Regions from separate parts of the Pseudoduganella plicata genome, predicted to be linked through region 2. Evidence: riboswitches for the same ligand, from Rfam matches in the RefSeq annotation. Region 2 holds a riboswitch; each other region holds the start of a gene.
The links. Region 2 has a riboswitch for cobalamin ahead of E1742_RS19810 (TonB-dependent receptor plug domain-containing protein). Riboswitches for the same ligand answer to the same signal wherever they lie in the genome.

Region 1 (7,243 bases), 1.5 Mb from region 2:
GGTAGCCGATACGCAAACCCTCCACATGCGCAAACGACGTCAGCACGTGCGGCCGCGTGTTGCCCCGGTTGATGATGTGTTCCACGGGGATGCCACGCACGGTCAGCGCATCCGCCACCATCGAGCGGTGGCAGCGCCACGGCACGGCTTCCGCACACATCAATGCGCAGCGGCGATCAGTGGCCCGGACGATGACTTCGTCGACGCCGGCAAGGAACTCATCGGACTGCATGTGGTCGGCATACCCCCGAAACGACTTGTTGCGCCAGCCGCTGTTGGGCGAATCCTTGCGCGCGTGGCGCAGGCCGCCCAGGGCACCGATGTATTCGTAACCGATGCCCGCATCGGCCAGCGCAGGCGGCAGCAGGTCCTGCCCGAACTGGGGATTGTGGCGCGACTTCGGTACGGTGCGGATGTCGATCAGCAGCTCGATGCGGTGCTCCGATAACAGACTGAGGAACTCCTCGATCGGCCGGTTCGAGTGGCCAATGGTGAATACGGTGGACATGACGCGTGGACGTGGTTGTCGGTGGCATTTATTCTCGCCTGGCTGTGGAAACGGTGGCGCCGCCTACTACGGTGAGAATGTACGCATTTTCGGACAAGATTTTCTGATAGCGTCTTCATTTCCATCTGGAGGACCTGTGGCCATGATCCCATGTGTGTTCCGTTACGCCCCCATCATCGCACTCGCGTGCGTCCATCCGATCGCTTCGTGTGCGACGAACGCGCCCGTGACCACCGTGACGCGGCTTGGCACGTCCATCATGGACGTCAGCTGCACGGTCGCTGCAGGTGGCAGATGTCACTATCTTTTCGTGACGTCGCTCTGCCAGGAAAAACTACTGCGCGACGGCACCAAGGAGCGGACGTGCCGCTATGACCAGGCGGTACCGCCGTTTCAGCTTCGTTCAGGCGAAAGGAAAACCGTAGGCGGTCTTCCCGCCGATTTCCTCTACACGATGAAGTTCGGTGCCGCGCCCACCATGGACGAGTGCATCCGCGCGCCGATCCCACACTAGTCGGGCGGCGGTGGGTGTTCGCCGCCCCCCTCCTCCCGATGCGCCTTCAGCAGCGTATAGCCCGTCTCCCGATCCGGCAGCACACCCGCATGCACCAGCCGCGCGACAATGCTGCCGTCCGTCCTTCCCAGCTGCACGGCGATCTGGCCGAGTGGCGTGCCCGCTTCGAACTGCCGCAGCAGCGTATCGACGTCGTCGCCCGACCACTTCTTGCCGACATTGGGCAACTCGACGCCGTTGCGCACGAACGGCGTCTTGCGTGGCCTCGCGGCGGACACCGCGGGTGGCGGCAACAAGGCATTGCGGGCGAGGAACAGCGCGCGGATGATTTCCGGTGCCGTGCAGATGTCCCCTTCGCCCAGCACTTCGCCGGTGCGCGGATCGACGCCAAGCGCCAGGTGTTCGATGATCTGCGCGGCCTGCTGTGGTGTCATGGGATCCTCCATCTTGAAACGGTCTGCCGTCCAACATAGCAGCGACTCATGCGCCTGCGACAGCAATCTGCGCAGGCGATGGTCCGGCTCAAGGCCTGTGGAAATCGGTTGAACCATTTCCTGCGGCTGCGAGAGCACGGGCTGGCAACTGCCCGACTTGTACGGGTAAAATGCCGCCACTACGTGAATGGTGCCCTTCCGCCTGTCGGCGGCGGGGTGAAACGGGAAGCCGGTGACGCGGGGGATTGCATCTCCCGCCAGTCCGGCGCAGCCCCCGCTGCTGTAGGCCTGACGACGTTGACCGAACGCCACTGTGCATTGCATGGGAAGGCAGGGTCAGGGAAGGATGACGGCAAGCCAGAAGACCGGCCAGTCACGATTGCCTGTGCAGGACCCGGGGTGCGGTCTTGTCTGTTGGCTGCCGATTTTCTTCCTTTGCCGATAGCGCATTGCGTGACCACGCGCGCCGGAGGAACACGGCCGCCTGTGCCCACATGCTCTTAACGGTTGACTCAATTGCGTACCTACCCGAACCACCTTCGCGGCACCGCCGCCATTGCACTCCTGTGCGCCTCCCATGCCTCGGCCCAGCAGGCCGAGTTTCTTCCCACCGTCACCATCCAGGGCGCTGTCACGCAGGACGGCCTGGGCCTGGCGCGCCAGACCGGCACCGCCAGCCGCCTGAACCTGGGCGCGCAGGACGTTCCCGCCAGCGTGGAGTCGCTCAGCGCCGCCACGATGCAGGCGCGCGGCGACCTGCAGGTCAAGGATGCCATCACCCGCGGCACGGGCCTGACCGATACGAGTTCGCCGGGCAACGGCATCGCCTACTCGGCGCGCGGCTTTGCCGGCAACGACGCCATCGCCATGCTGGAAAACGGCCAGCGGCTGCTGGTGGCTTCCGGCACCGCCACGTATCCGTCCGACCCGTGGGGCTATGACTATATTGAGGTGCTGCGCGGGCCCGGCTCGGTGGTGTACGGCAGCGGCAGCACGGGCGCGGCCATCAACGCGGTGCGCAAGGCGCCGCGGCCCGTCGCGTCGTTCGAGGCCATGGCCGGTATCGGCGGTGGCCGGTCAGTGCGAGCCGGTGTCGGCGGCACTGGCGCCATCGGCGACAAGGGCGCTTTCCGCATCGACGCCTATGCCGACCGGAGCGACGGCTTTGTCGATCGCGGCGAATCCCGTCACGGCAAACTGCTCACCAGCATGACGTATGCGCTGACGTCCGACATCGACCTGGACCTGCAGCTCGATCACGCCGAACAGAAGCCGCGCCGTTACTTCGGCACGCCGCTGGTGAACGGCAGGCTGGCCGGGCACCTGCGCGACGAAAACTACAACGTGGCCGATGCCGACATCGAACTCGTCGACGACAAGGCGGTCGCGCGGCTGTCCTGGCGCCTGTCTCCCGCGCTGACCGTCGGCAACGAACTCGCTTACATGAAGGCGCGCCGCCATTGGCGCGACGTGGAAACCTATGCCTACGATGCGGATGCGGACGTGGTACGGCGCAGCGACTACATCGCCATCGGCCACCGCCAGGAGCAGACCGCCAATCGCCTCGAAGTGCGCTGGAACGCCGGCGGCAACCGGCTGGTGGCCGGCTGGGAGGCGGCCACGGTCAACTTTGAACACAGCAATAATTCGCCGTACGGCGGCAGTTCCACCGTCACGCCGACCGATGTCGATCCCGGCAGGTTCGACAGCCCGGACCCGCTGCGGCCGAACTTCGCCACCGACACGACCACGCACGCGTTCTATATCGAGGATGCATACGATCTGAGCGAACGGCTGCTGCTGTTGGTAGGCGCGCGCCATGACCGCTACAAGGTCGATCGGGTCAGCCTGCAGGGTGCGCCCGGCTTTGCGGCCACGCTGCGATCGAATGCCGTGCGCATCGGCCTGACGTGGAAACTGGCGCCGCAGGCGTCGCTGTACGGGCAAGTCAGCTCGGGCAGCGATCCGCTGACGAGCCTGTTGTCGCTGAACCTGGCCAATGCCCGCTACAAGCTGACGCGGTCGCGCCAGATCGAGGGCGGCTTCAAACAATCGCTGAACAATGGCAAGGCCGAATGGACGGCGGCGCTGTACCGGATCCGCAAGGACGACATCGTCACCCGCGATCCGTCCAACCCGGCGCTGTCGATCCAGGGTGGATCGCAGTCGTCGCGCGGTGCCGAGATCAGCGCCAGCACTGCCCTGGCGCGGGCCTGGCGCCTCGATGCCAATGCGGCCTGGACCGATGCGCAATTCGATACGCTGCTCGAAAGCGGCAACGTGTCGCGCGCCGGCAACCGGCCGGCTGACGTGCCGCGTCTCTCGGCCAACCTCTGGCTCAGCTACAGGAGCGCCGACTGGCGCGCGGGGGTGGGCGCACGCCATGTGGGCGAGCGGTTTATCGACAACGGCAACACGCAGGCGCTGCCAGCCTACACGGTGTTCGACGCCACGCTGGGCTGGCAGGTCAACCGCAACACGCTCTTGCAGCTGAATCTGCGCAACCTCACTGACAAGCTGTACGCCAGCACGTCCTATGGCAGCACGCAGTACCTGCTGGGGGACCGGCGACATGCCGAACTGACCGTGCAGTGGCGTTACTAGAACGGGCTCAGCGCGCGCTGCCGTGCGCGCGCACGACGCCGGCGTTGAACGCAATCACGACGCCGGCCAACGACAATATGCCCAGCGCCACCGCGATATTGGTCTGCGCGGCGATCCAGCCGATCACCGGCGGGCCCAGCAGCAGGCCCGTATAGCCGACCGTGGCCGCCGTCGCCACGCCCACCCCCGGCGCCGTGCCGGGGATGTTGGCGGCCGCGGCGAAAATCAGCGGCACAACGTTGGCCGCGCCCAGCCCGACCAGCGCGAAGCCGACGGCGGACAAGGCGTAGTGCGTGCTTATCACGGCGATCAACAGCCCCAGCAGGATCGAGATGCCGCCGGCGATCATCAACGTCGGCGAGCCGAACTTTACCGTCAGGCGGTCGCCGGCGAAACGGCAGGCGGCCATGGCGATGGAGAAAGCGGAATAGCCCAGCGCCGCCGAGCCTGGCGTGGCACCCGTGCGTTCCGTCATCAAGAGCGCGCTCCAGTCGACCAGCGCGCCTTCGACGGCCATGCACAGCAGCGCCAGCAGGCCGAGGAACAGCGCGGGTCCACGGGGCAGCGCGAAGTGGCTTCCGCCAGTGCCGTGCGGGGGCGTGTTCAGTACGCGGCGTGCCGTCAGCAACACGGCGGCAATCGCCACGACGCTGAACGCCAGCGCGCCGCGGCCGTCGCCAAAGCCGTGCTCGACGATCAGGCCGCCGCCCGCCGCCCCGATCAGTCCTCCCAGGCTGAAGAAGGCGTGGAACGACGACATTGTCGGGGTGCCGCGCGCGATCTCCACTTCGCTGGCGTTGGCGTTCATCGAGACGTCCAGCGCGCCGTTGGCCGCACCGAACGCGAACGCGGCCACGAACAGGCCGGCCACGTGCGACGTGCCAATCAACAAGGTTGTCGTCAGCGCGAACAGGAAGGCCGCCCGCAATGTGGTGCGGCGCGTGCCCCAGTGTGCCGTCAGCCAGCCCGCGATCGGCATGGCCGCCATCGCGCCCGCGGCGATCGTCAACAGCAACATGCCCAGCACGCCGGTGTCGAGCCCTGCCCTTGCCTGCACGACCGGCACGTGCGCTGCCCACAGGCCGATGCCGGCACCGTTCAGCAGGAAGATCGTGGAGATGGCCCAGCGCGCTGGGCCGATGGCAGGTGTGGTCCTCATGGTTTCTCCGCAAAAATCAGCTCGGGGCCGCCGGCCAAGTCACGCAATGCCGCCACCTGGTCGGCAGGAACGTCCGCCTCCAGTACCAGATGGTCCAGTTCGGCGGGGGTGCCCAGGAGGAACGGCGCCGGAGCACCGAAGCGGCCGTTGACGACCACGGCGGCGCGGCGGGCGCTGACGGTCAGCATCGCGCGTTTCAGTATTGCTTCCTCACCGTCGGAGGCGCCCAGGCGCTGGCTGTCGAGACCGCACAGGCCGACGATGCACAAATCCGGCCGCAGCTGCTCGATATCGGCCAGGGTTCGGGCGCCCAGCACGGCGCCGCACTGCGCGGAGTAGGTGCCACCCAGCAGAATGACACGCGTCCGGCGGAACTCGCCCAGCGCCAGCGCGATATGGGGGCTGTTGGTGACGATCGTCGCCGCGCAGCCGTCGTCGAGCTGGCGGGCCAGCGCCAGGTTGGTCGATCCTGCGTCGATCAGTACGGTGTCGCCCGCCCGCAACAGCGCGCGAGCGGCGTGCGCCAGCAATGCCTTGCGCGGCAGATCCGTGCTTTCGCGCTGGTCGAACGCCGCCTCGCCGCCGGCACGCCGGATGGCGCCGCCATGCACGCGACGCAGTTTTCCCGCCAGGTCGAGGTCGCGCAGGTCGCGCCGGATGGTGTCCTCGGACGTCTGGAAGCGCTGCGCCAGCTCGGCTGCCAGCACCTTTCCGTCGCTATCGACCGCCGCGACGATCAGTCGCCGCCGCTCTTCCGCCAATTGCATAAGCTTGCTCCATCTTGTGTGATGGTGCAAGCATACACGAACAAACATGCAAAGAAAACGCAAAGACGGGCATCAACGATCTTTGTAGGGTGCCGCTCGTAGCGTGTCCCGGGGTGGATCGGGTGGCGGACTGAAGTCGATCTCGCAGAGCCAGGACTGCGCGTACTCAACGATTTCGCCGTTGCGGTTGCGGATGCGCTCGAAGCCCGTCAGCGTAAACCTGCCATCGCCGCACCACAGGATGCGCGGCTCCAGCAGCGTTTCGCGTATGACGGGCGAGCCGTGTTCCATCAGCCGGGCCAGCTTGACGGGGCGACGCAGGCCCTGGTCGTCCGTGTCCAGGATACGCAGTTCGCCGAACCGTGGCGCGGCGCGGTCGCCGAGGACACGGCTGGGCAGCGAGATGCCGCCCATGCGCAGTTTGACCATTTTGATTCTCATGATGCCGACCAGAAATAATACTGTATGTTTATACAGTATAGCAGCCCGGAGCGGGCTGGCGCGTTTTCTAGCGGACGCCGATTCGCCCTGGCGGCAGCGTCCCCAGGGTGCACTCGGCGCTATCGCGCGACAGGATCAAACGGCTGCCGCCCCTGTCGGAGGCCTTGCGGGCAATATAGCTGCCGGTTGGCGTGCAGCTTTCGCCGGCAAGCAGGGAGCGTGGGTTTGCGGATCGTCCGCAGCGCAGGCGGACAACGCAATTGCCACCGGCCATGGCAAGGCAGCGGTTGCACATGATGTCTCTTCCATCCCTATGGTCCTGATATCAAGCGTAGCAACGGCATTCGCGGGGGTGTGCCGGCCAAAGGCCATTGACGACAAATTCCCGACAAATGCGTGACACTTGCGAGCTCATCGCTACACGAAGTCATCGTACAACCGGGCCAGCGCTGGGTCCCTGCTGTTATAATCGGCACTTACCCATCCGCACCGAATGCTCCATGTCCGCACTGACCGCTACCGTTACACCGCCGAAAAAGCGCCACCGCAACCTTGCCCAGGGCGTGGTGGAAAGCATCGGCGCCAGCATCCGCGAAGGCGTGCTCAAGCCTGGCGAGAAGCTGCCGACGGAGTCCGTCATCATGGAGTTGCACGGCGTCAGCCGCACCGTCGTGCGCGAGGCCATTTCGCATCTGCAGGCGGCCGGGTTGGTGGAAACCCGGCACGGTATCGGCACCTTTGTGCTTGAGCCGCCGGCCCCGCCATTGCTGATTTCGGCGGATACGATCCGCACCATCGGGGACGTGCTGGCCATCC
Region 2 (7,243 bases):
TCCAGCAGGCCCTTGTTGACGTTGTACGCGCAGCCCCACGTATAGTCGTTCTTCTCGTCGCTCGGGAAGGGGCACGGCGTCGTGTTGACCAGCAGGTCGGTCAGCTTGTTGTGATAGTAGACAGCGCCCAGTTCCGTCGTGCCGTCGTTGTAGTGTGCGCCGATTTCCGCATTGCGGCCCTTCTCGGGGCGGTTGTTCTCGTTGCCGTAGCCCGAGTAATACAGCTCGTTGAAGGTGGGCGCACGGTAGCTGGTGCCAAAGCTGGCTTCGACGCGCAGTGCGTCGCTGACGCGGTAGCCATAGCCGAGCGAGCCGGTGGTGCGCGAGTGGTACTGCGAGCTGTCGTCGTTGCGCACGCCGATGTTGACGAGGTGGGCGCCGCGTTTCAGGCTGTAGGTCGCGGCATACGACTTGGTGGTGCGTTCCTTGTTCAGTTCCGTCGTCGTCCCGTCCGCCTCTTCCTTGCGGTGTTCGGCCAGCAGCTGCAGATTGTCACTGCCGATGCGGATGTCGTTCTGCCACGTGAACGTGGTCTGCTTCGAGTCGATCTGGCTGCCGCCGAACGGGCCGGGCGCGTAGAAGGAGCCGGACTTGTCGCGCGACTGCGCCGCCTGCAGGAACATCGTCCACTTGGGCGTGATGCGGTTGCGCGAGTAGGCCGCGAAGTTGCTCTGCACCTGCGTGCTGTAGGCGTCAAAAGCGCCGCTGTCGTAGTCGGCGGTCGTGTCGCTGTACAGGAAGACGCCGCCGACCTCGTGGCCGGGCGCGAGCTGCACGGAAACCTGGCCGGCGGCGCTCTTGCGGTGATAGCCGTCGTCGTCCGGGTTGTAGCTGGAGGACGGTGCGCGCGTGGCCGAGAAGCCCTCGGACAGTTCCTTGCCGACGGAGAGCGAGTAGCTCACGCGGTCGGTGCCACCGGAGATTGCCGCATCTGCCTCATAGGTGGCGTCGCTGCCGGCGCCGACAAATGCGGTGACGGCCGGGGCGCCCTTGCCCTTCTTGGTGAACAGCTGGATCACGCCACCGATGGCGTCGGCGCCATACAGCGTGGAGAGAGGGCCGTACACGATCTCGATATGGTCGATGGCCGACAGCGGAATCGCGCTCCAGTTGGCCGCGCCGCCCGAGACGGAACCGATGCGCACGCCGTCCACCAAGACGATGCTCTGGTTCGCGGATGCGCCGCGCAGCAGTACGCTGGCGTTGGTGCCGGGGCCGCCGTTGCGGGTCACTTCCAGGCCGCGCTGGCGCTGCAGCAACTCCGTCAGCGAGCCGACGCCGGCGTTGGCGATGTCTTGCGCGGAGATCGTCAGCGTGTCGGCGATGACTTCACTGGCTAGCTGCGGCGTGCGGCTGGCGGTCACGATGACGGAATCGATGGCGGTGGTCTGGGCGATGGCGCCTGGTGCGGCAAAGGCAGCGGAAACGGCGAAGGTGGCAGAAACGGCGAGCGCCGCGCGCGTGGCGCGGGGTGTTGCGGGAGAGGTCATGGTAAATCTTCTTCAATGTGCAACCGGCCCACTTCCCCGCGGGTCGGATGGAACAGAAGCGCGCGCCGGCGCTTCCACCTGGGTCCTGGCCGGTATCCGGGCTGGCAGGTATGGCCGTCTTACCTTCCCATGCGTCGTCGCGACAATGCACAGTGGTTGCTGAAGACGGCTGCCGCGCGATGCGCGGCGGCCTGCTTACCGTTGCGGGGCAGCATACGTTGGCCGCGCGACCGATGCCTGACGCGGCTTCGTATTTCCCGTTTAACTGCGTCCGAGAGACGGACGCGGGCACCAAAACCCCGTCATTATACGGGCATTGGCCCGTCCCCGGCGCCCGCCCACACCCGCGTGACGGCGCCATACGCGATCTGGTGCGGCGTGGCGGCAGCGGCCAGCGCGGCCTGCGCCAGCGGTGTGCCTGAGGCGAGAGCAGTCATCAGCCGGATAGTGCCGGCATGGCAGATGACGATTGCCGTGCCGGTGCCGTGGTGACGGATCGTGTCCATGGCGCAGGCAACACGCCTCGCCACTTCGAACACGTTCTCGCCGCCGCCGGGGCGGTAGCGCAGCAGGTCGGCGGCCCAGGCGTCGACTTCCCGGCGCGGGATGTCGTCCCATGCGCGCCCCTCCCAGGCGCCGAAATCCATCTCGGCCAGGTTGGCGTCGAACGCCACGTCGGCCGACAGCAGCCGCGCCAGCGCGGCGCAACGCTGCAAGGGGCTGCTGAACACGGGCGCGTGCGGCAGCCGCAGCGATGCGTGCACGCGCGTCAGCTCATCCTGCGCCACCGCCAGGTCGCTGCTGCCGTAGCAGATGCCGGTGTCGACGAGCGGACGGGGATGGCGAACCAGGAGCAGTTCCATCGTCAGCCCGGCAGGACGGCCAGCACGCACAGATAGAACACGGCTTCGCACAACTGCTGCACGGCGCCGAGGCAGTCGCCCGTATAGCCGCCCAGCCGGCGGGCGCATTTGCGGGCGAACCAGAGCGCAGTCGCAGCCATCGCCGCGATACCGACCGCGAGGTTGTGCCAATGCAGCGGCCCTGCCAGGGCGGCCAGCAGCAGCGGCGGCGCGCAGCACAGCGTGGCAATCGCGAATTCGCTGCCGCTCATCTGCTGCGCCAGCGGCTTGGCCTTGCCTTCGGCCCGCGCGTAATCCATGCGCCAGATCAGGCTTGCCGCCATCAGCCGGGAAAGCGGGTGGGCGACGATCAGCGCGGCCATGGCCTGCAGCGGCGGCAGGTGCGCCAGCGCCGTGCACTTCACGGCCAGCAGCAACAGGATACCGATGGCGCCATACGCGCCGATGCGCGAATCCTTCATGATCTCCAGCGCCCGTTCGCGGGTGACGCCACCGCCCAGGCCATCGCAGGCGTCGGCAAAGCCGTCTTCGTGGAAGGCGCCCGTCATATAAATAGACGCTGCGGTGGACAGCAGTACCGCCACCGCCGGCGGCAGCACGAGCGCCACCGCCCAGTAGATAGCTGCGGCAGCCGCGCCGACAACGAGGCCGACCAGCGGGAAGTAGCGCGACGCGTGATGCAGCCAGTCCGGCTCGAAGCCCACCCAGCGCGGAACGGGCAGTCGCGTGAAGAACTGCAGCGCCGTGAAGAAGAGGCGCAGCTGGTGCAGGAGCGGGGCCATTGCCGTCAGGCCGACTGTTCGCTGACGCGGGCCGATTCGAACGTGGCCATCCGGTTCAGGAAGTTGACGGCGGCATGCAGCAGCGGCAGTGCCAGCGCGCTGCCCGTGCCTTCGCCCAGGCGCAGGCCAAGGTTCAGCAGCGGCGTCGCGTCCAGCGCTTCGAGCAGCCGGCGGTGGCCATTTTCGCCGGAACAGTGCGCGAAGACGCAGTATTCAAGGATGGCGGGCTGGAGCCGCGCCGCCACGAGCAGTGCGCTGGTGACGATGAAGCCGTCGATCAGCAGCACCATGCGGCGTTCGGCCGCGCGCAGCATGGCGCCTGCCATCATGGCGATCTCGAAGCCGCCGAACGTGGCCAGCACGTCAAGCGGTGCGGTAACGCCGGCATGCCGGGCCACAGCGGCCTCGATGACTTCCTGTTTGCGCCGCACGCCCGCTTCGGACAGGCCGGTGCCGGCGCCCGCGCAGGCGGCGACGGGTATTCCGGTCAGCTTGTGCATCAGCGCCGCGGCGGCTGTCGTGTTCCCGATGCCCATCTCGCCGAAGCCGATCACATTGCCGGGCAAGGCGTCCACCAGTGCCATTCCGTGCTCCAGCGCCCGCGCGCACTGGCCGGACGTCATCGCCGGTTCGTGCGCGAAATTGCGCGTGCCCGGGGCCACCTTGCGGTCGACCAGTCCCGCACGCGGCCCGAACTCATGGGCGACGCCGGCATCGACGACCTGCAGCGCGCACCCGTTATGCGCGGCGAAGACATTGATCGCGGCCCCGCCGGCCAGGAAGTTTTCGACCATCTGCCATGTCACGTCCTGCGGATAGGCCGATACGCCTTCGGCCACGATGCCGTGGTCGGCCGCGAAGACGAGCAGGGCGGGGGCTGCCAGCGCCGGGGTGGTGGTCCCATGGATCATGCCGATCTGCCGCGCCAGCGCTTCCAGCATTCCCAGGCTGCCCAGCGGCTTGGTCTTGTTGTCGATGGCGCTCGCCAGACGGTCGGCGAGGTCGGGCTGAAAGGGGGAGACGATGGCTGGAAGCGTCATGGCGGTGGCGTGGCAGGCGTGATCGGAAGACCGGAATTATAATGGCGCATGCGCCTGCTCATCATCGAAGACAATCCCGACATCGTCGCCAACCTGTATGGTTTCCTGGAACCGAAAGGCTACGTGCTCGATTTCGCCGGTAACGGCTATGGCGGGCTGGCGCTGGCCGCCCAGCACGAGTACGACGCCGTGGTACTCGACGTCATGCTCCCTGGCCTGAACGGGCTGGAACTGTGCCAGAAACTGCGCGGTGAGCTGCGCAAGGCCACGCCGGTGCTGATGCTGACGGCGCGCGACACGCTGCAGGACAAGGTGGCGGGCTTCGACAGCGGCGCGGACGACTACCTGGTCAAGCCGTTCTCGCTGGTCGAACTGGAAGTGCGTCTGCGCGCGCTGGTGCGCCGCGCGCGCGGCTCGCACGGCGGCAGCGCCGTGCTGACGGTGGGCGAACTGTCGTTCGATACGGAGACATTCGAGGCGCGGCGCGCCGGCCGGCCGCTGGCGCTGACGAAAACCGGCTACACGATTCTGAAACTGCTGATGAAGGAAGCGCCTAAAGTGGTGTCGCGCGACACGGTGGCGCATGAGGTGTGGGGCGACAACCCGCCGGACAGCGATGCGTTGCGTGTGCATATCCATGCGCTGCGGCAGGCGCTCGACAAACCGTATCCCTTCGCGATGCTGCGCACGATTTCCGGCATCGGCTACAAGCTGGTGACGTCCGATGAGCAAACCTGAATCGATGCGGCGGCAGATCACCGTCGCCTACCTGAAGTTTGCCGCCGCGTCGACGCTGTTTTTCGCCATCATCGCCGCCGTGGCGGTGGAAGGGATCGAAGTGCGCCTGGTCGACGAGCGGCTGGAGGAGGTTGCGTCGTGGGCAAGTCCCCGTTATGCAGGCAAGCTGCCCGTCGAGATGCCGGCCGGGATCAGCTTCCACCATGGCGCGGGCATTCCCCGCTCGCTGCGCGGCCTGCCGGACGGGGTCCAGGAAATCGAGGTGGATGGGGTCGATCTGCACGTATTGAAAGGACACGATGGTCTGGGCGAATTCGTCGTGGTCGATCATGACAGCGATTACGAGCAGATCGAACTGGTCGTGTATTCCATGTTCGGCGTGGCGTTCCTGGGCTTCCTGGGCTGCTCGCTGATGCTGGGCCGCTACGTGGGCAATCGCGTCGTCAACCCGATCGTCGAACTGGCCCAGGCGGTGGACCGGCGCGCGTCGCGGCTGCCGATGGGAGAGCGTGCGGATGAACTGGGGCTGCTGTCGCGCACCATCGCCGGCCATACGGGCGAACTGCGGCAATTCCTCGATCGCGAGCGCTTTTTCACGGGGGACGTCAGCCACGAGTTGCGCACGCCGCTGACGGTGATCGCGGGCGCCGCCGAGGTGCTGATGGCGCAGACCGAGCGCGAGCCGGCGCTGTACGCGCCGGCCGAACGGATCTACCGCGCCGCGCGCGAAGCGACGGACGTGACCAGCATGCTGCTGCGCCTCGCGCGCGCGCCCGACCAGCTGGAGTGGGCGGGGATGTCGGCGGCGGCGCTGGCCCGCGCTGAAGTGGCCAGGTACCAGCCGCTGGTCGTTGGCCGGCCGCTGGCGCTGACTTACACGGGCGGGGACGATTTCACCATTCACGGCGTGCGTGAGCTGGTGCTGGCCGCTATCGGCAACCTGGTGCGCAACGCCTGTCAGTACACGGAACGGGGCACCGTGGAGGTCAGTCTGTCGGGCCGCGCGGTGATCGTCGAGGACACCGGGCCCGGCCTGCCGGCGGCGGCGCGGGCACGCCTGAACAACGAACCGATTCCGGCGGATGCGCGCGGTTCGTCCGGCACCGGCCTGGGTCTCGGACTGGTACAACGGATCTGCGCACACCTTGGCGCCACGCTGGCGTTGCGCGAACGGGCGGCTGGCACACGCTTTGAAATTCACTTTCCGGAAGAATTAACGAGCACTTAACCGGTGCTTGACGTGGCGTTTACCCGACGGCGGCTATCTTCGATACCTGTCCTTCGGAGCCCGTACCTTGAAACCTGTTTCCCTGCCGCGCGTCAGCGGCCCAATGTTGACGCTGGGCGCGTCCGCTTTTCTCGTATTGGCCTACAACGCCAGTTTCTGGAAGACGTTTGCGTCGGCCACGGGCGGCGTCCATGCCGGCAACGTGCCGATGTATCTCGGTGCGTTCCTCATGCTGGTACTGCTGTTCAATGCCATCCTCACGCTGTTCAATTTCCGTTTTGTCATCAAGCCGCTGCTGGCGGTGCTGTTCCTGGGCGCTTCCGCGGCAAGCTATTTCATGAACGAATACGGCGTCGTCATCGATGCCTCGATGGTGCAGAACGTACTCGAAACGGATCCGAAGGAAGCGCACGAGCTGCTTAGCTGGAAGATGCTGGAAACGGTGACCTTGCTGGGGGTATTGCCGTCGCTGCTGGTCTGGCGCCTGCCGCTGGTGTTCCGGCCGATCCGACGCGATTTGCTGTTGAAGGCCGCAACCGTCGTAGTGTCGCTGATTGCCGGCGCCGGCCTGCTGCTCTTGATGTTCAAGGTGCTGGCGCCGGCCGTGCGCGAGCACCGCGAATTGCGGTTCCTGCTGACGCCCACGAACATGTTCCAGGCGACGCACGGTTATCTGAAGCGCAAATGGGCAGCGCCACTCGTGATTGCGCCGCTGGGGACGGATGCGGCGCATGGGCCCAAATGGGCCGCGCTAGCCGGGCAGGGCAAGCGTACAGTCACGGTGATTGTTGTCGGCGAGACGGCGCGGGCGATGAATTTTTCGCTGAATGGCTATACCAGGACGACCAATCCGCTGATGTCGGGCCAGCAGGGGCTGATTAACTTCCGCAATGTGAGCTCCTGTGGCACCGCGACGGCTGTATCCGTGCCATGCGTGTTCTCCGGCCAGACCCGGGACGATTATTCTGCCGATAAAGCGCTGCGCCAGGAAGGATTGCTGGATGTGCTGCATCACGCCGGGTTCGACGTGCTGTGGCGGGACAATAATTCCGGCTGCAAGGGTGTTTGCGATCGCATCAGGTATGAAGACGTATCCCACCCT
Region 3 (7,243 bases), 1.7 Mb from region 2:
TGCCGTCAGCTCGCCCGAGCCGTACACGCCGGCGCGCAGTTCGTCGCCGCGCACCGCCCCCAGGCTGATGCGGCCGGACCCGTTCATCGTCACGCGCGTGCTGCCCGCTTCCAGCGCGTCGGCCAGCAGGCTGCCTGAGCCGCTGTTGACGGCGTCAAGGCGCGCGACGCGGCCGCGCAGTTCGATCCGGCCGGAGCCGCGCTGCACGACATGGAACGTGTCGTTCGCCAGGCCGCCCACGTAGGTACTGGCATAGCCGGATGTTTCCAGCTTCTCCAGCCGCGGCAAGGTGTAACGGATCCTTACGGGCTGCGTGGCCACCGCCTCGCTGTCGCTCCAGATGCGCAGCGCACCTGCGCGCACATCCGTGTGCAGGTGCGGCAGCAGGTTGGCGTCCCCTTCCACCGTCAGGCCGGGCGTGCCGCCCACCTGCACGTCCACCTGCATGTCGAGCCGGCGGCGGCCTTCCACTTCCAGCGCGGTGAGTCCCGTCACGGGGCGCGTTTCGATGGCGATGCGGCCGTCGCCCTTGATGGCCGTGCTGTCGGACGACCAGGAGCCGCCGGGAACGACGATGACGCAGCCCGTCAGCAGCGTCGCGCTGCCGATGGCGGCGGCGCACAGCACGCGGGCAAGCGTGTCGGAACAGGAAAGCGTGAAAGCGGTACGCTGGCGCATGGAGATCCCCTTGTCGTTATTGGATGCGTCCATGGTAGCGGGGAAGGTGCCCGGCGGATGCAGCGGCGCGACGGACGGCCGGATTCGCGGGACGGACGGCGTCTGCGGGGAATGAAGCGCGTTGTGGTCAACGGCCGGAGGTCAGCCCGGCACCGCGTCGTCCGGTCCCGGCACGAGCAGCAGCAGCTTGCCCTCCAGCGCCTCGAACTGCAGCGGCGTCGTCAGATGGAGCACTTCGCCATCGACCGCCGCCTTCAGCCGGCGCCGCCCGTACAGCGGCGTGCGTACCGTCATGCGGCGGAAGCCGAAGGCCACCAGGTCGTCCGTGTCCGCGAGCTTGCCCAGCGCCCCGCGCAGCATCAGCAGCAGCATGCGCAGCTTGCCCACGGGCTTGGGCGCCAGGGCGGACAGTTCGCCGTCGGCCACGTCCGGCGTGACGCCTGTCAGTCCCACCTGCTCCATCTGCAGGCGGTTGTTGCCGACGAAAAGCGTCGAGGTGCGCAGGTGCAGCGATTTGCCTTCCGCCTCCAGCGACAGCCGCAGGCGCCGGTGCGGCAGTACCAGCGTCTTCAGCGCGGACAGGGCGGCCACGAAACGGCTGCGGCCATACTGCTGCTTGTCGTGCTCGCGTTCCTCCAGCAGTTTCGGATACAGGCCGATGCTGGCATTGACCAGGAAGATGCGGCCATTGACGGTACCGATCTGCACGGGGCGGATCGACGCGCGCAGCAGCGCGTGCACGGCATCGGTCAGGTGCTGCGGGATGCCGTGCGTGCGGCCGAAGTAGTTGAACGTCCCCTGTGGCAGGGCGCCGAACGGACAGCCATGCTCGACGGCCTGACGCGCCACGGCGTTGATGGTGCCGTCGCCGCCTGCCGCCACCACGATGCCGCCTTCGTCGCGCGCGCGCGCCGCCAGGGCGCGGGCCTGCTCGTCGATGCCTTCCGGGTCCTCGAGCAGCTCCAGGTGAAAGCGCCGGCCGGCCGCTTGCAGCACGTCCTCGATGGCTGCGCGCCGCTCGTCCGTTTCGGCCGCGCCGGAGCCGGCGTTGAGCAGGATGAAGAGCGGTGCATCGGAAGCGGGCGTCGGTGCGGATGTGGTGGCTGGCATGATAGCAATTTAATAAGTAGGCATGCACTGTACCACTGCCGGGGCCGATGGGGCGCGACGGTTGGATACGGGGTGAAAATGGCCAGCCCTGGGCTGGACCGTCTCTATGACAACTCGCTGGCGCGCCACGCGCTGGGCTGGCAGCCGCGCCACGATTTCCACAGCGTGACCGTGCGCCTGGCCCAGCTGCCCGAGGATGCCGACATCCGCGGCCCGCCGGCCCGGATCATCGGCAGCAAGGGCTGTCACGACGCCGCCGTCGGCCGCTATCCGTTCGTCTGATACATCGGTTGAGATTCATTCGTGCGGACGCGTTCACACGGCCGGAAACTGGGGTAGAATCGTTTGGAACGATCGTGCTTTTTCAAGGCGACGCAACCATGGAGACGATATGGACCTGAACTATTGCGCCGAGGACGTGGCGTTCCGCGACACCGTGCGAGCCTTCCTCGATGCGAACCTGCCCCCGAACTGCAGGACAAGGTGCGCCGCCACCTGCGCCTGTCGAAGGACGACTTCGTGCGCTGGCACAAGATCGTCGCCGCCCAGGGCTGGGCCGCGCCGGCCTGGCCTGTCGAATACGGCGGGCCAGGCTGGAACGCCACGCAGCGCCATATCTGGGAAGAGGAGTGCGCCCGCGCCGGCACGCCGCCGATCCTGCCGTTCGGCGTGAATATGGTCGCTCCCGTCATCATGGCGTTCGGAAGCGACGCGCAGAAGGCCCATCACCTGCCGCGCATCCTGAACTGCGACGACTGGTGGTGCCAGGGCTATTCGGAGCCTGGCGCCGGTTCCGATCTGGCGTCGCTGAAGACGACGGCGGTACGCGAAGGCAACCATTACATCGTCAACGGCCAGAAGACGTGGACCACGCTGGCCCAGCATGCCGACATGATCTTCTGCCTGGTGCGCACGGACAGTACGGTGCGCAAGCAGGAAGGCATCTCGTTCCTGCTGATCGACATGAAGACGCCCGGCATCACGGTACGGCCCATCGTCATGCTGGACGAGGACCACGAGGTCAATGAGGTCTTCTTCGACAATGTGCGCGTGCCCGTCGATAACCTGATCGGCAAGGAAAACAAGGGCTGGACGTATGCCAAGTACCTGCTGGGTCACGAGCGCACCGGCATCGCCGCCGTGGGCCGCTCCAAGCGCGAACTGGGTTTCCTGAAGGCGCTGGCGCTGCGCCAGCAGAAGGGCGGGCGGCCGCTGTTGCAGGACCCCCTGTTTGCCGCGAAGGTGGCGAACGTGGAAATCGAACTGATGGCGCTGGAGGTGACGGTGCTGCGCACCATCGCGCAGGAACACCAGGGCCCCGGCCCGCAGGCTTCGGTGCTGAAGGTCAAGGGCACGGAAATCCAGCAGGCGCTGACGGAACTGATGATCGAGGCGGCCGGTCCTGGCGCGTTGCCGTTCGACCCGGCCTATCTGGACGGCGAGACGGAACACGCCGCGGGCGGCGACGACGATGCCGCGCCGCTGGCGGCCTATTACTTCAACTACCGCAAGACATCGATCTACGGCGGTTCCAACGAAATCCAGAAGAACATCATCACCCAGATGATCCTGGGCCTGTAAGGAGTCAGCATGGACTTTGCATACAAGGAAGAGCAGCAGCAGTTCGCGGACGCGCTGCGCCGCTGGATCGAGCGCGACTACAGTTTCGAGACGCGCCGCCGCATCGTGCACTCCGATGCGGGCACGTCGCCCGATGCATGGGCGACGCTCGTCGACCTGGGCATGACGGCCCTGCCGGTGCCGGAAGCGCAGGGCGGCTTTGACGGCACGGCCGTCGACATGCTGGTCGTGATGCAGGAGCTGGGCCGCGGCCTCGTGGTGGAACCTTACTTCGCCACCGTGCTCGGTGCGCGTTTCCTGCGCCTCGCCGGCGGCCAGGAGGACATGCTGGCGCGGGTGGCGACGGGCGAACTGAAACTGGCATGCGCTCTGACGGAACACGATTCGCGCCATGATCTGGCGGCCATCGGGGCCGTCGGCACGGGCGGCGCGGACAACGCGGCTGTCAGCGGTGTCAAGACGGTCGTGCTGCATGGCGGGCAGGCCGATGCTTTCATCGTCTCGGCCCGCGCGGGCGAGGGCATGGGTAACGGCGTTGCCCTGTACGTCGTCGATGCCGATACGTCCGGTGTCGTCGTGCGCGACTACCGCACCATCGACGGCCTGCGGGCGGCCACCGTCACGTTCGATCACGCGCCCGCCACGCCGCTGGGCGCGCCGGGGCAGGGCTGGGCGATCCTGGAGGCGGCGACCGACTATGGCGCCGCGCTGCTGTGCGCCGAGGCCATCGGCGTGATGGACGCGCTGTTTGCGGCCACGCTGGACTACCTGAAGACGCGCCAGCAGTTCGGCGCGCCGATCGGCAAGTTCCAGGCGCTGCAGCATCGCATGGCCGACATGTTCATCCACCTGGAGCAGGCCCGTTCGATGGCGATGCTGGCGGCCGCGAAGGTGGACTCAGGCGATGCCGAGGAGCGCCGCCGCGTCGTTTCCGCCGCCAAGGCGCGTGTCGGCCAGGCGGCGAAGTTCGTCGGCCAGCAGGCCGTGCAACTGCACGGCGGCATGGGCGTGACGGACGAGCTGCCGGCCGCCCACCTGTTCAAGCGCCTGACCACCATCGGCCTGACGCTGGGCGACGTGGACCACCACCTCGAGCGCTTTATCGCCCAGCCGGGCTTTGCCGAGGCAGCATGACGGCGCCGCGCCTGCTGGACACGCCCGAGGCCCTGCAAGGGGCCGTGGGCCAGGAGGTGGCGGTATCGCGCTGGTTCGACATCGACCAGCGTCGCATCGCAGCGTTTGCCGACGTCACGGACGATCATCAATGGATCCATCTCGACGCCGAGCGGGCAAGAACGGAGTCGCCCTACGGCGGCACGGTAGCGCACGGCTTCCTCACCCTGTCGCTGCTGCCGGCAATGCTGGCCAGCTGCGTGTCGCTGGGGGAAGCGCGGCTGACGGTCAACTATGGCGTCAACAAGGTGCGCTTCCCGGCCGCCGTGCCGTCGGGAAGCCGCCTCCGCGGCCGCTTCGGCATCGCCGCCGTCGAGCCGCTGGCCGATTGCGTGCAGGTCGTGTGGCACGTGACGATGGAGAGCGAAGATAACGAAGGGCGCGGCAAGCCCGTCTGCGTGGCAGAGTTCGTGATGCGGCGCTACTGACGCGGCGCGCGGGCGTGGGTACAATGCGGCGATGCACAATCCAAACGCCTATCCACCCGACCAGATCGAAGCCGTCTATCGCGCCATCCGCGAGCGCCGCGACGTGCGCCACTTCGTGCCCGGTCCGATCGGGCAGGACCAGCTGGCCCGTTTCATCGCCGCAGCCCACAATGGTCCTTCGGTGGGCCTGATGCAGCCGTGGCGCTTCCTGCGCATCACCGATCCCGCGCTGCGCCGCGCGATCCACGCCGAGGTGGATGCGGAGCGCCTGCGCACGGCCGCCGCGCTGGGCGAGCGTTCCGGTGAATTCATGCGCCTGAAGGTGGAAGGCATCCTGACCTGCGGCGAAGTGCTCGTCGTCGGTCTGATCGACCGGCGCGAGGACTATGTCTTTGGCCGGCGCACGATGCCGGAAATGGACCTGGCGTCGGCCGCGTGCGCGATCCAGAACTTCTGGCTGGCAGCGCGGGCGGAAGGCATCGGCGTGGGCTGGGTGTCGCTGTTCGAGCCGGAGCGGCTGCGCGAGCTGTGCGCGATGCCCCCGGGAAGCCAGCCGATCGCCGTGCTGTGCGTCGGCCATGTGGCCGAGTTCTATCCGGCGCCGATGCTGGAGATGGAGGGGTGGGATGCGCGGCACGCGCTGGCCGACATCGTGTTCGAGAACCGGTGGGGCGGGTAGTCCGAAGGTCCCTGACCTGGCAGGTGCCCGCGCCAAAGCTTGCAAATGCATGCGAGCGCACCTATACTGCGCCGGTAGTTTAGCTTCCGGTATCCGCACACCCTCGTGTCCGGATTTAATTGGGAAGTCGGTGCGCCGTCCTGCCAGGGCGGCAATGCCGACGCTGCCCCCGCAACGGTAAGCGAGTCGAAGGTGCCGCAATCGGCCACTATGCTGTCATGCATGGGAAGGCGCGGCGCCAGGCGGTCATGCCGACGCCACTCGCGAGTCCGGAAACCAGCCCGAAGCAGTACAGCGCGTTTGTATTGCGGAGGGCGATACGGATGAGGAACTGCATCGGCCGCATGAATCCTTGCCCCGCCGGCGTCCAGCGTCTCTTCCGCACCATCCTCCCCAGTCCAGGCAAAACCAAGGTAACACCGACCTGCATCCGGAGGCTCCCATGTCCGCACCAAACGTCCCTACGTCCCATATCGGCACCGCGCCGCGTACGCTCAAGGATACGCTGCTGCCCGCGCTCGCGGCCGCCGGCCTAGGCATCGTGCTGTTGTTCGGCGCCGGCTTTGCGCCGATGGAAGCACTGCACAACGCGGCGCACGACAGCCGCCACTCGGCGGGCTTCCCGTGCCACTGAGCCCTGCGCTGCCAACGCGGCGCCCCGGCATCTTCAGCCGCATCGTCGCCACAGGGGCCGCCGCCGGCATCGTGGCCGGGCTGCTGCTGACGGGCGTGCAGCATCTGCAGGTGACGGAAATCATCCGCACCGCGGAGACGTACGAGGTCGCGGCCGAAGCGAAGCCCGTCGCCGCGCACACGCACACGCACACGCACGAGCAGGCGCACGAGCACGAGCACGCGCACGAAGATGCGCACAAAGATGGGCACAAAGATGGGCACAAGCACGGCGGCTGGCAGCCGGAGCCCGGCTTCGAGCGTACCGCGTTCACGGCGCTGGCCGATGTCAGCATGGCGGTCGGCTACGCGCTGCTCCTGTCGGCCGTGCTGACCTTGCGCGGCAAGGACAGCAACTGGCGCCAGGGGCTGCTCTGGGGTGCGGCCGGCTACGCCGTCTTCTTTATCGCACCATCGCTGGGGCTGCCGCCGGAACTGCCCGGCACGCAGGCGGCGCCCGTGGTGGCGCGGCAGGCGTGGTGGCTGTGCGCCGCCGGTGGCATGGCTGCGGCGCTGGCGCTGCTGGTGTGGGGCCGTCACTGGTCGCTGAAGGTGCTTGCCGTCGTGCTGCTGGCCGTGCCGCACCTGGTCGGTGCGCCGCAACCCGCCGTCCATGGCGGTGTCGCGCCGCCCGAGCTGGCGCGCGCATTTATCGTCGCCTCCGCGCTGGCCAATGCAGCCTTCTGGCTGGCGCTGGGCGCGTTGACGGGTCACTTCCACCATCGCTTCAACGGCGCTCGCTGACCGATGCGCGCTCATGACCGGCACGTGTTCATGTGCGTCGGCCCCCGCTGCACGCCCGGCGAAGGCCGGGCGCAGGCGGTGTTCGAGCATATGGGGGCATTGATCGACGCGCGTCCCGAGCTGGCGGTCAAACGCACGCGCACGCATTGCATGGTCGCGTGCAAGTTCAGCGGCCCGG

Region 1: another riboswitch for cobalamin. It lies ahead of E1742_RS13090 (TonB-dependent receptor); the one in region 2 lies ahead of E1742_RS19810 (TonB-dependent receptor plug domain-containing protein).
Region 3: another riboswitch for cobalamin. It lies ahead of E1742_RS01315 (CbtB domain-containing protein); the one in region 2 lies ahead of E1742_RS19810 (TonB-dependent receptor plug domain-containing protein).

What each region holds. Positions count from the first base shown of each region.
Region 1 covers NZ_CP038026.1:3,000,569-3,007,811, forward strand. Annotated here, with positions in the region: gene E1742_RS13075 (DUF488 domain-containing protein) at 1-508, opposite strand, end outside; gene E1742_RS13080 (hypothetical protein) at 735-1,022, shown strand; gene E1742_RS13085 (hypothetical protein) at 1,019-1,456, opposite strand; cobalamin riboswitch at 1,628-1,844, shown strand; gene E1742_RS13090 (TonB-dependent receptor) at 1,973-4,060, shown strand; gene E1742_RS13095 (MFS transporter) at 4,068-5,219, opposite strand; gene E1742_RS13100 (DeoR/GlpR family DNA-binding transcription regulator) at 5,216-5,986, opposite strand; gene E1742_RS13105 (hypothetical protein) at 6,059-6,427, opposite strand; gene E1742_RS13110 (FadR/GntR family transcriptional regulator) at 6,928-7,243, shown strand, end outside.
Region 2 covers NZ_CP038026.1:4,486,438-4,493,680, forward strand. Annotated here, with positions in the region: gene E1742_RS19810 (TonB-dependent receptor plug domain-containing protein) at 1-1,490, opposite strand, end outside; cobalamin riboswitch at 1,561-1,801, opposite strand; gene E1742_RS19815 (histidine phosphatase family protein) at 1,796-2,353, opposite strand; gene E1742_RS19820 (adenosylcobinamide-GDP ribazoletransferase) at 2,356-3,135, opposite strand; gene cobT (nicotinate-nucleotide--dimethylbenzimidazole phosphoribosyltransferase) at 3,141-4,175, opposite strand; gene E1742_RS19830 (response regulator transcription factor) at 4,224-4,913, shown strand; gene E1742_RS19835 (sensor histidine kinase) at 4,900-6,141, shown strand; gene E1742_RS19840 (phosphoethanolamine transferase) at 6,209-7,243, shown strand, end outside.
Region 3 covers NZ_CP038026.1:314,411-321,653, forward strand. Annotated here, with positions in the region: gene E1742_RS01280 (GIN domain-containing protein) at 1-711, opposite strand, end outside; gene E1742_RS01285 (diacylglycerol/lipid kinase family protein) at 820-1,788, opposite strand; gene E1742_RS01290 (hypothetical protein) at 1,861-2,070, shown strand; partial or broken gene E1742_RS01295 (acyl-CoA dehydrogenase family protein) at 2,180-3,369, shown strand; gene E1742_RS01300 (acyl-CoA dehydrogenase family protein) at 3,379-4,503, shown strand; gene E1742_RS01305 (MaoC family dehydratase) at 4,500-4,970, shown strand; gene bluB (5,6-dimethylbenzimidazole synthase) at 5,002-5,649, shown strand; cobalamin riboswitch at 5,720-5,948, shown strand; gene E1742_RS01315 (CbtB domain-containing protein) at 6,092-6,283, shown strand; gene E1742_RS01320 (CbtA family protein) at 6,274-7,065, shown strand; gene E1742_RS01325 ((2Fe-2S) ferredoxin domain-containing protein) at 7,069-7,243, shown strand, end outside.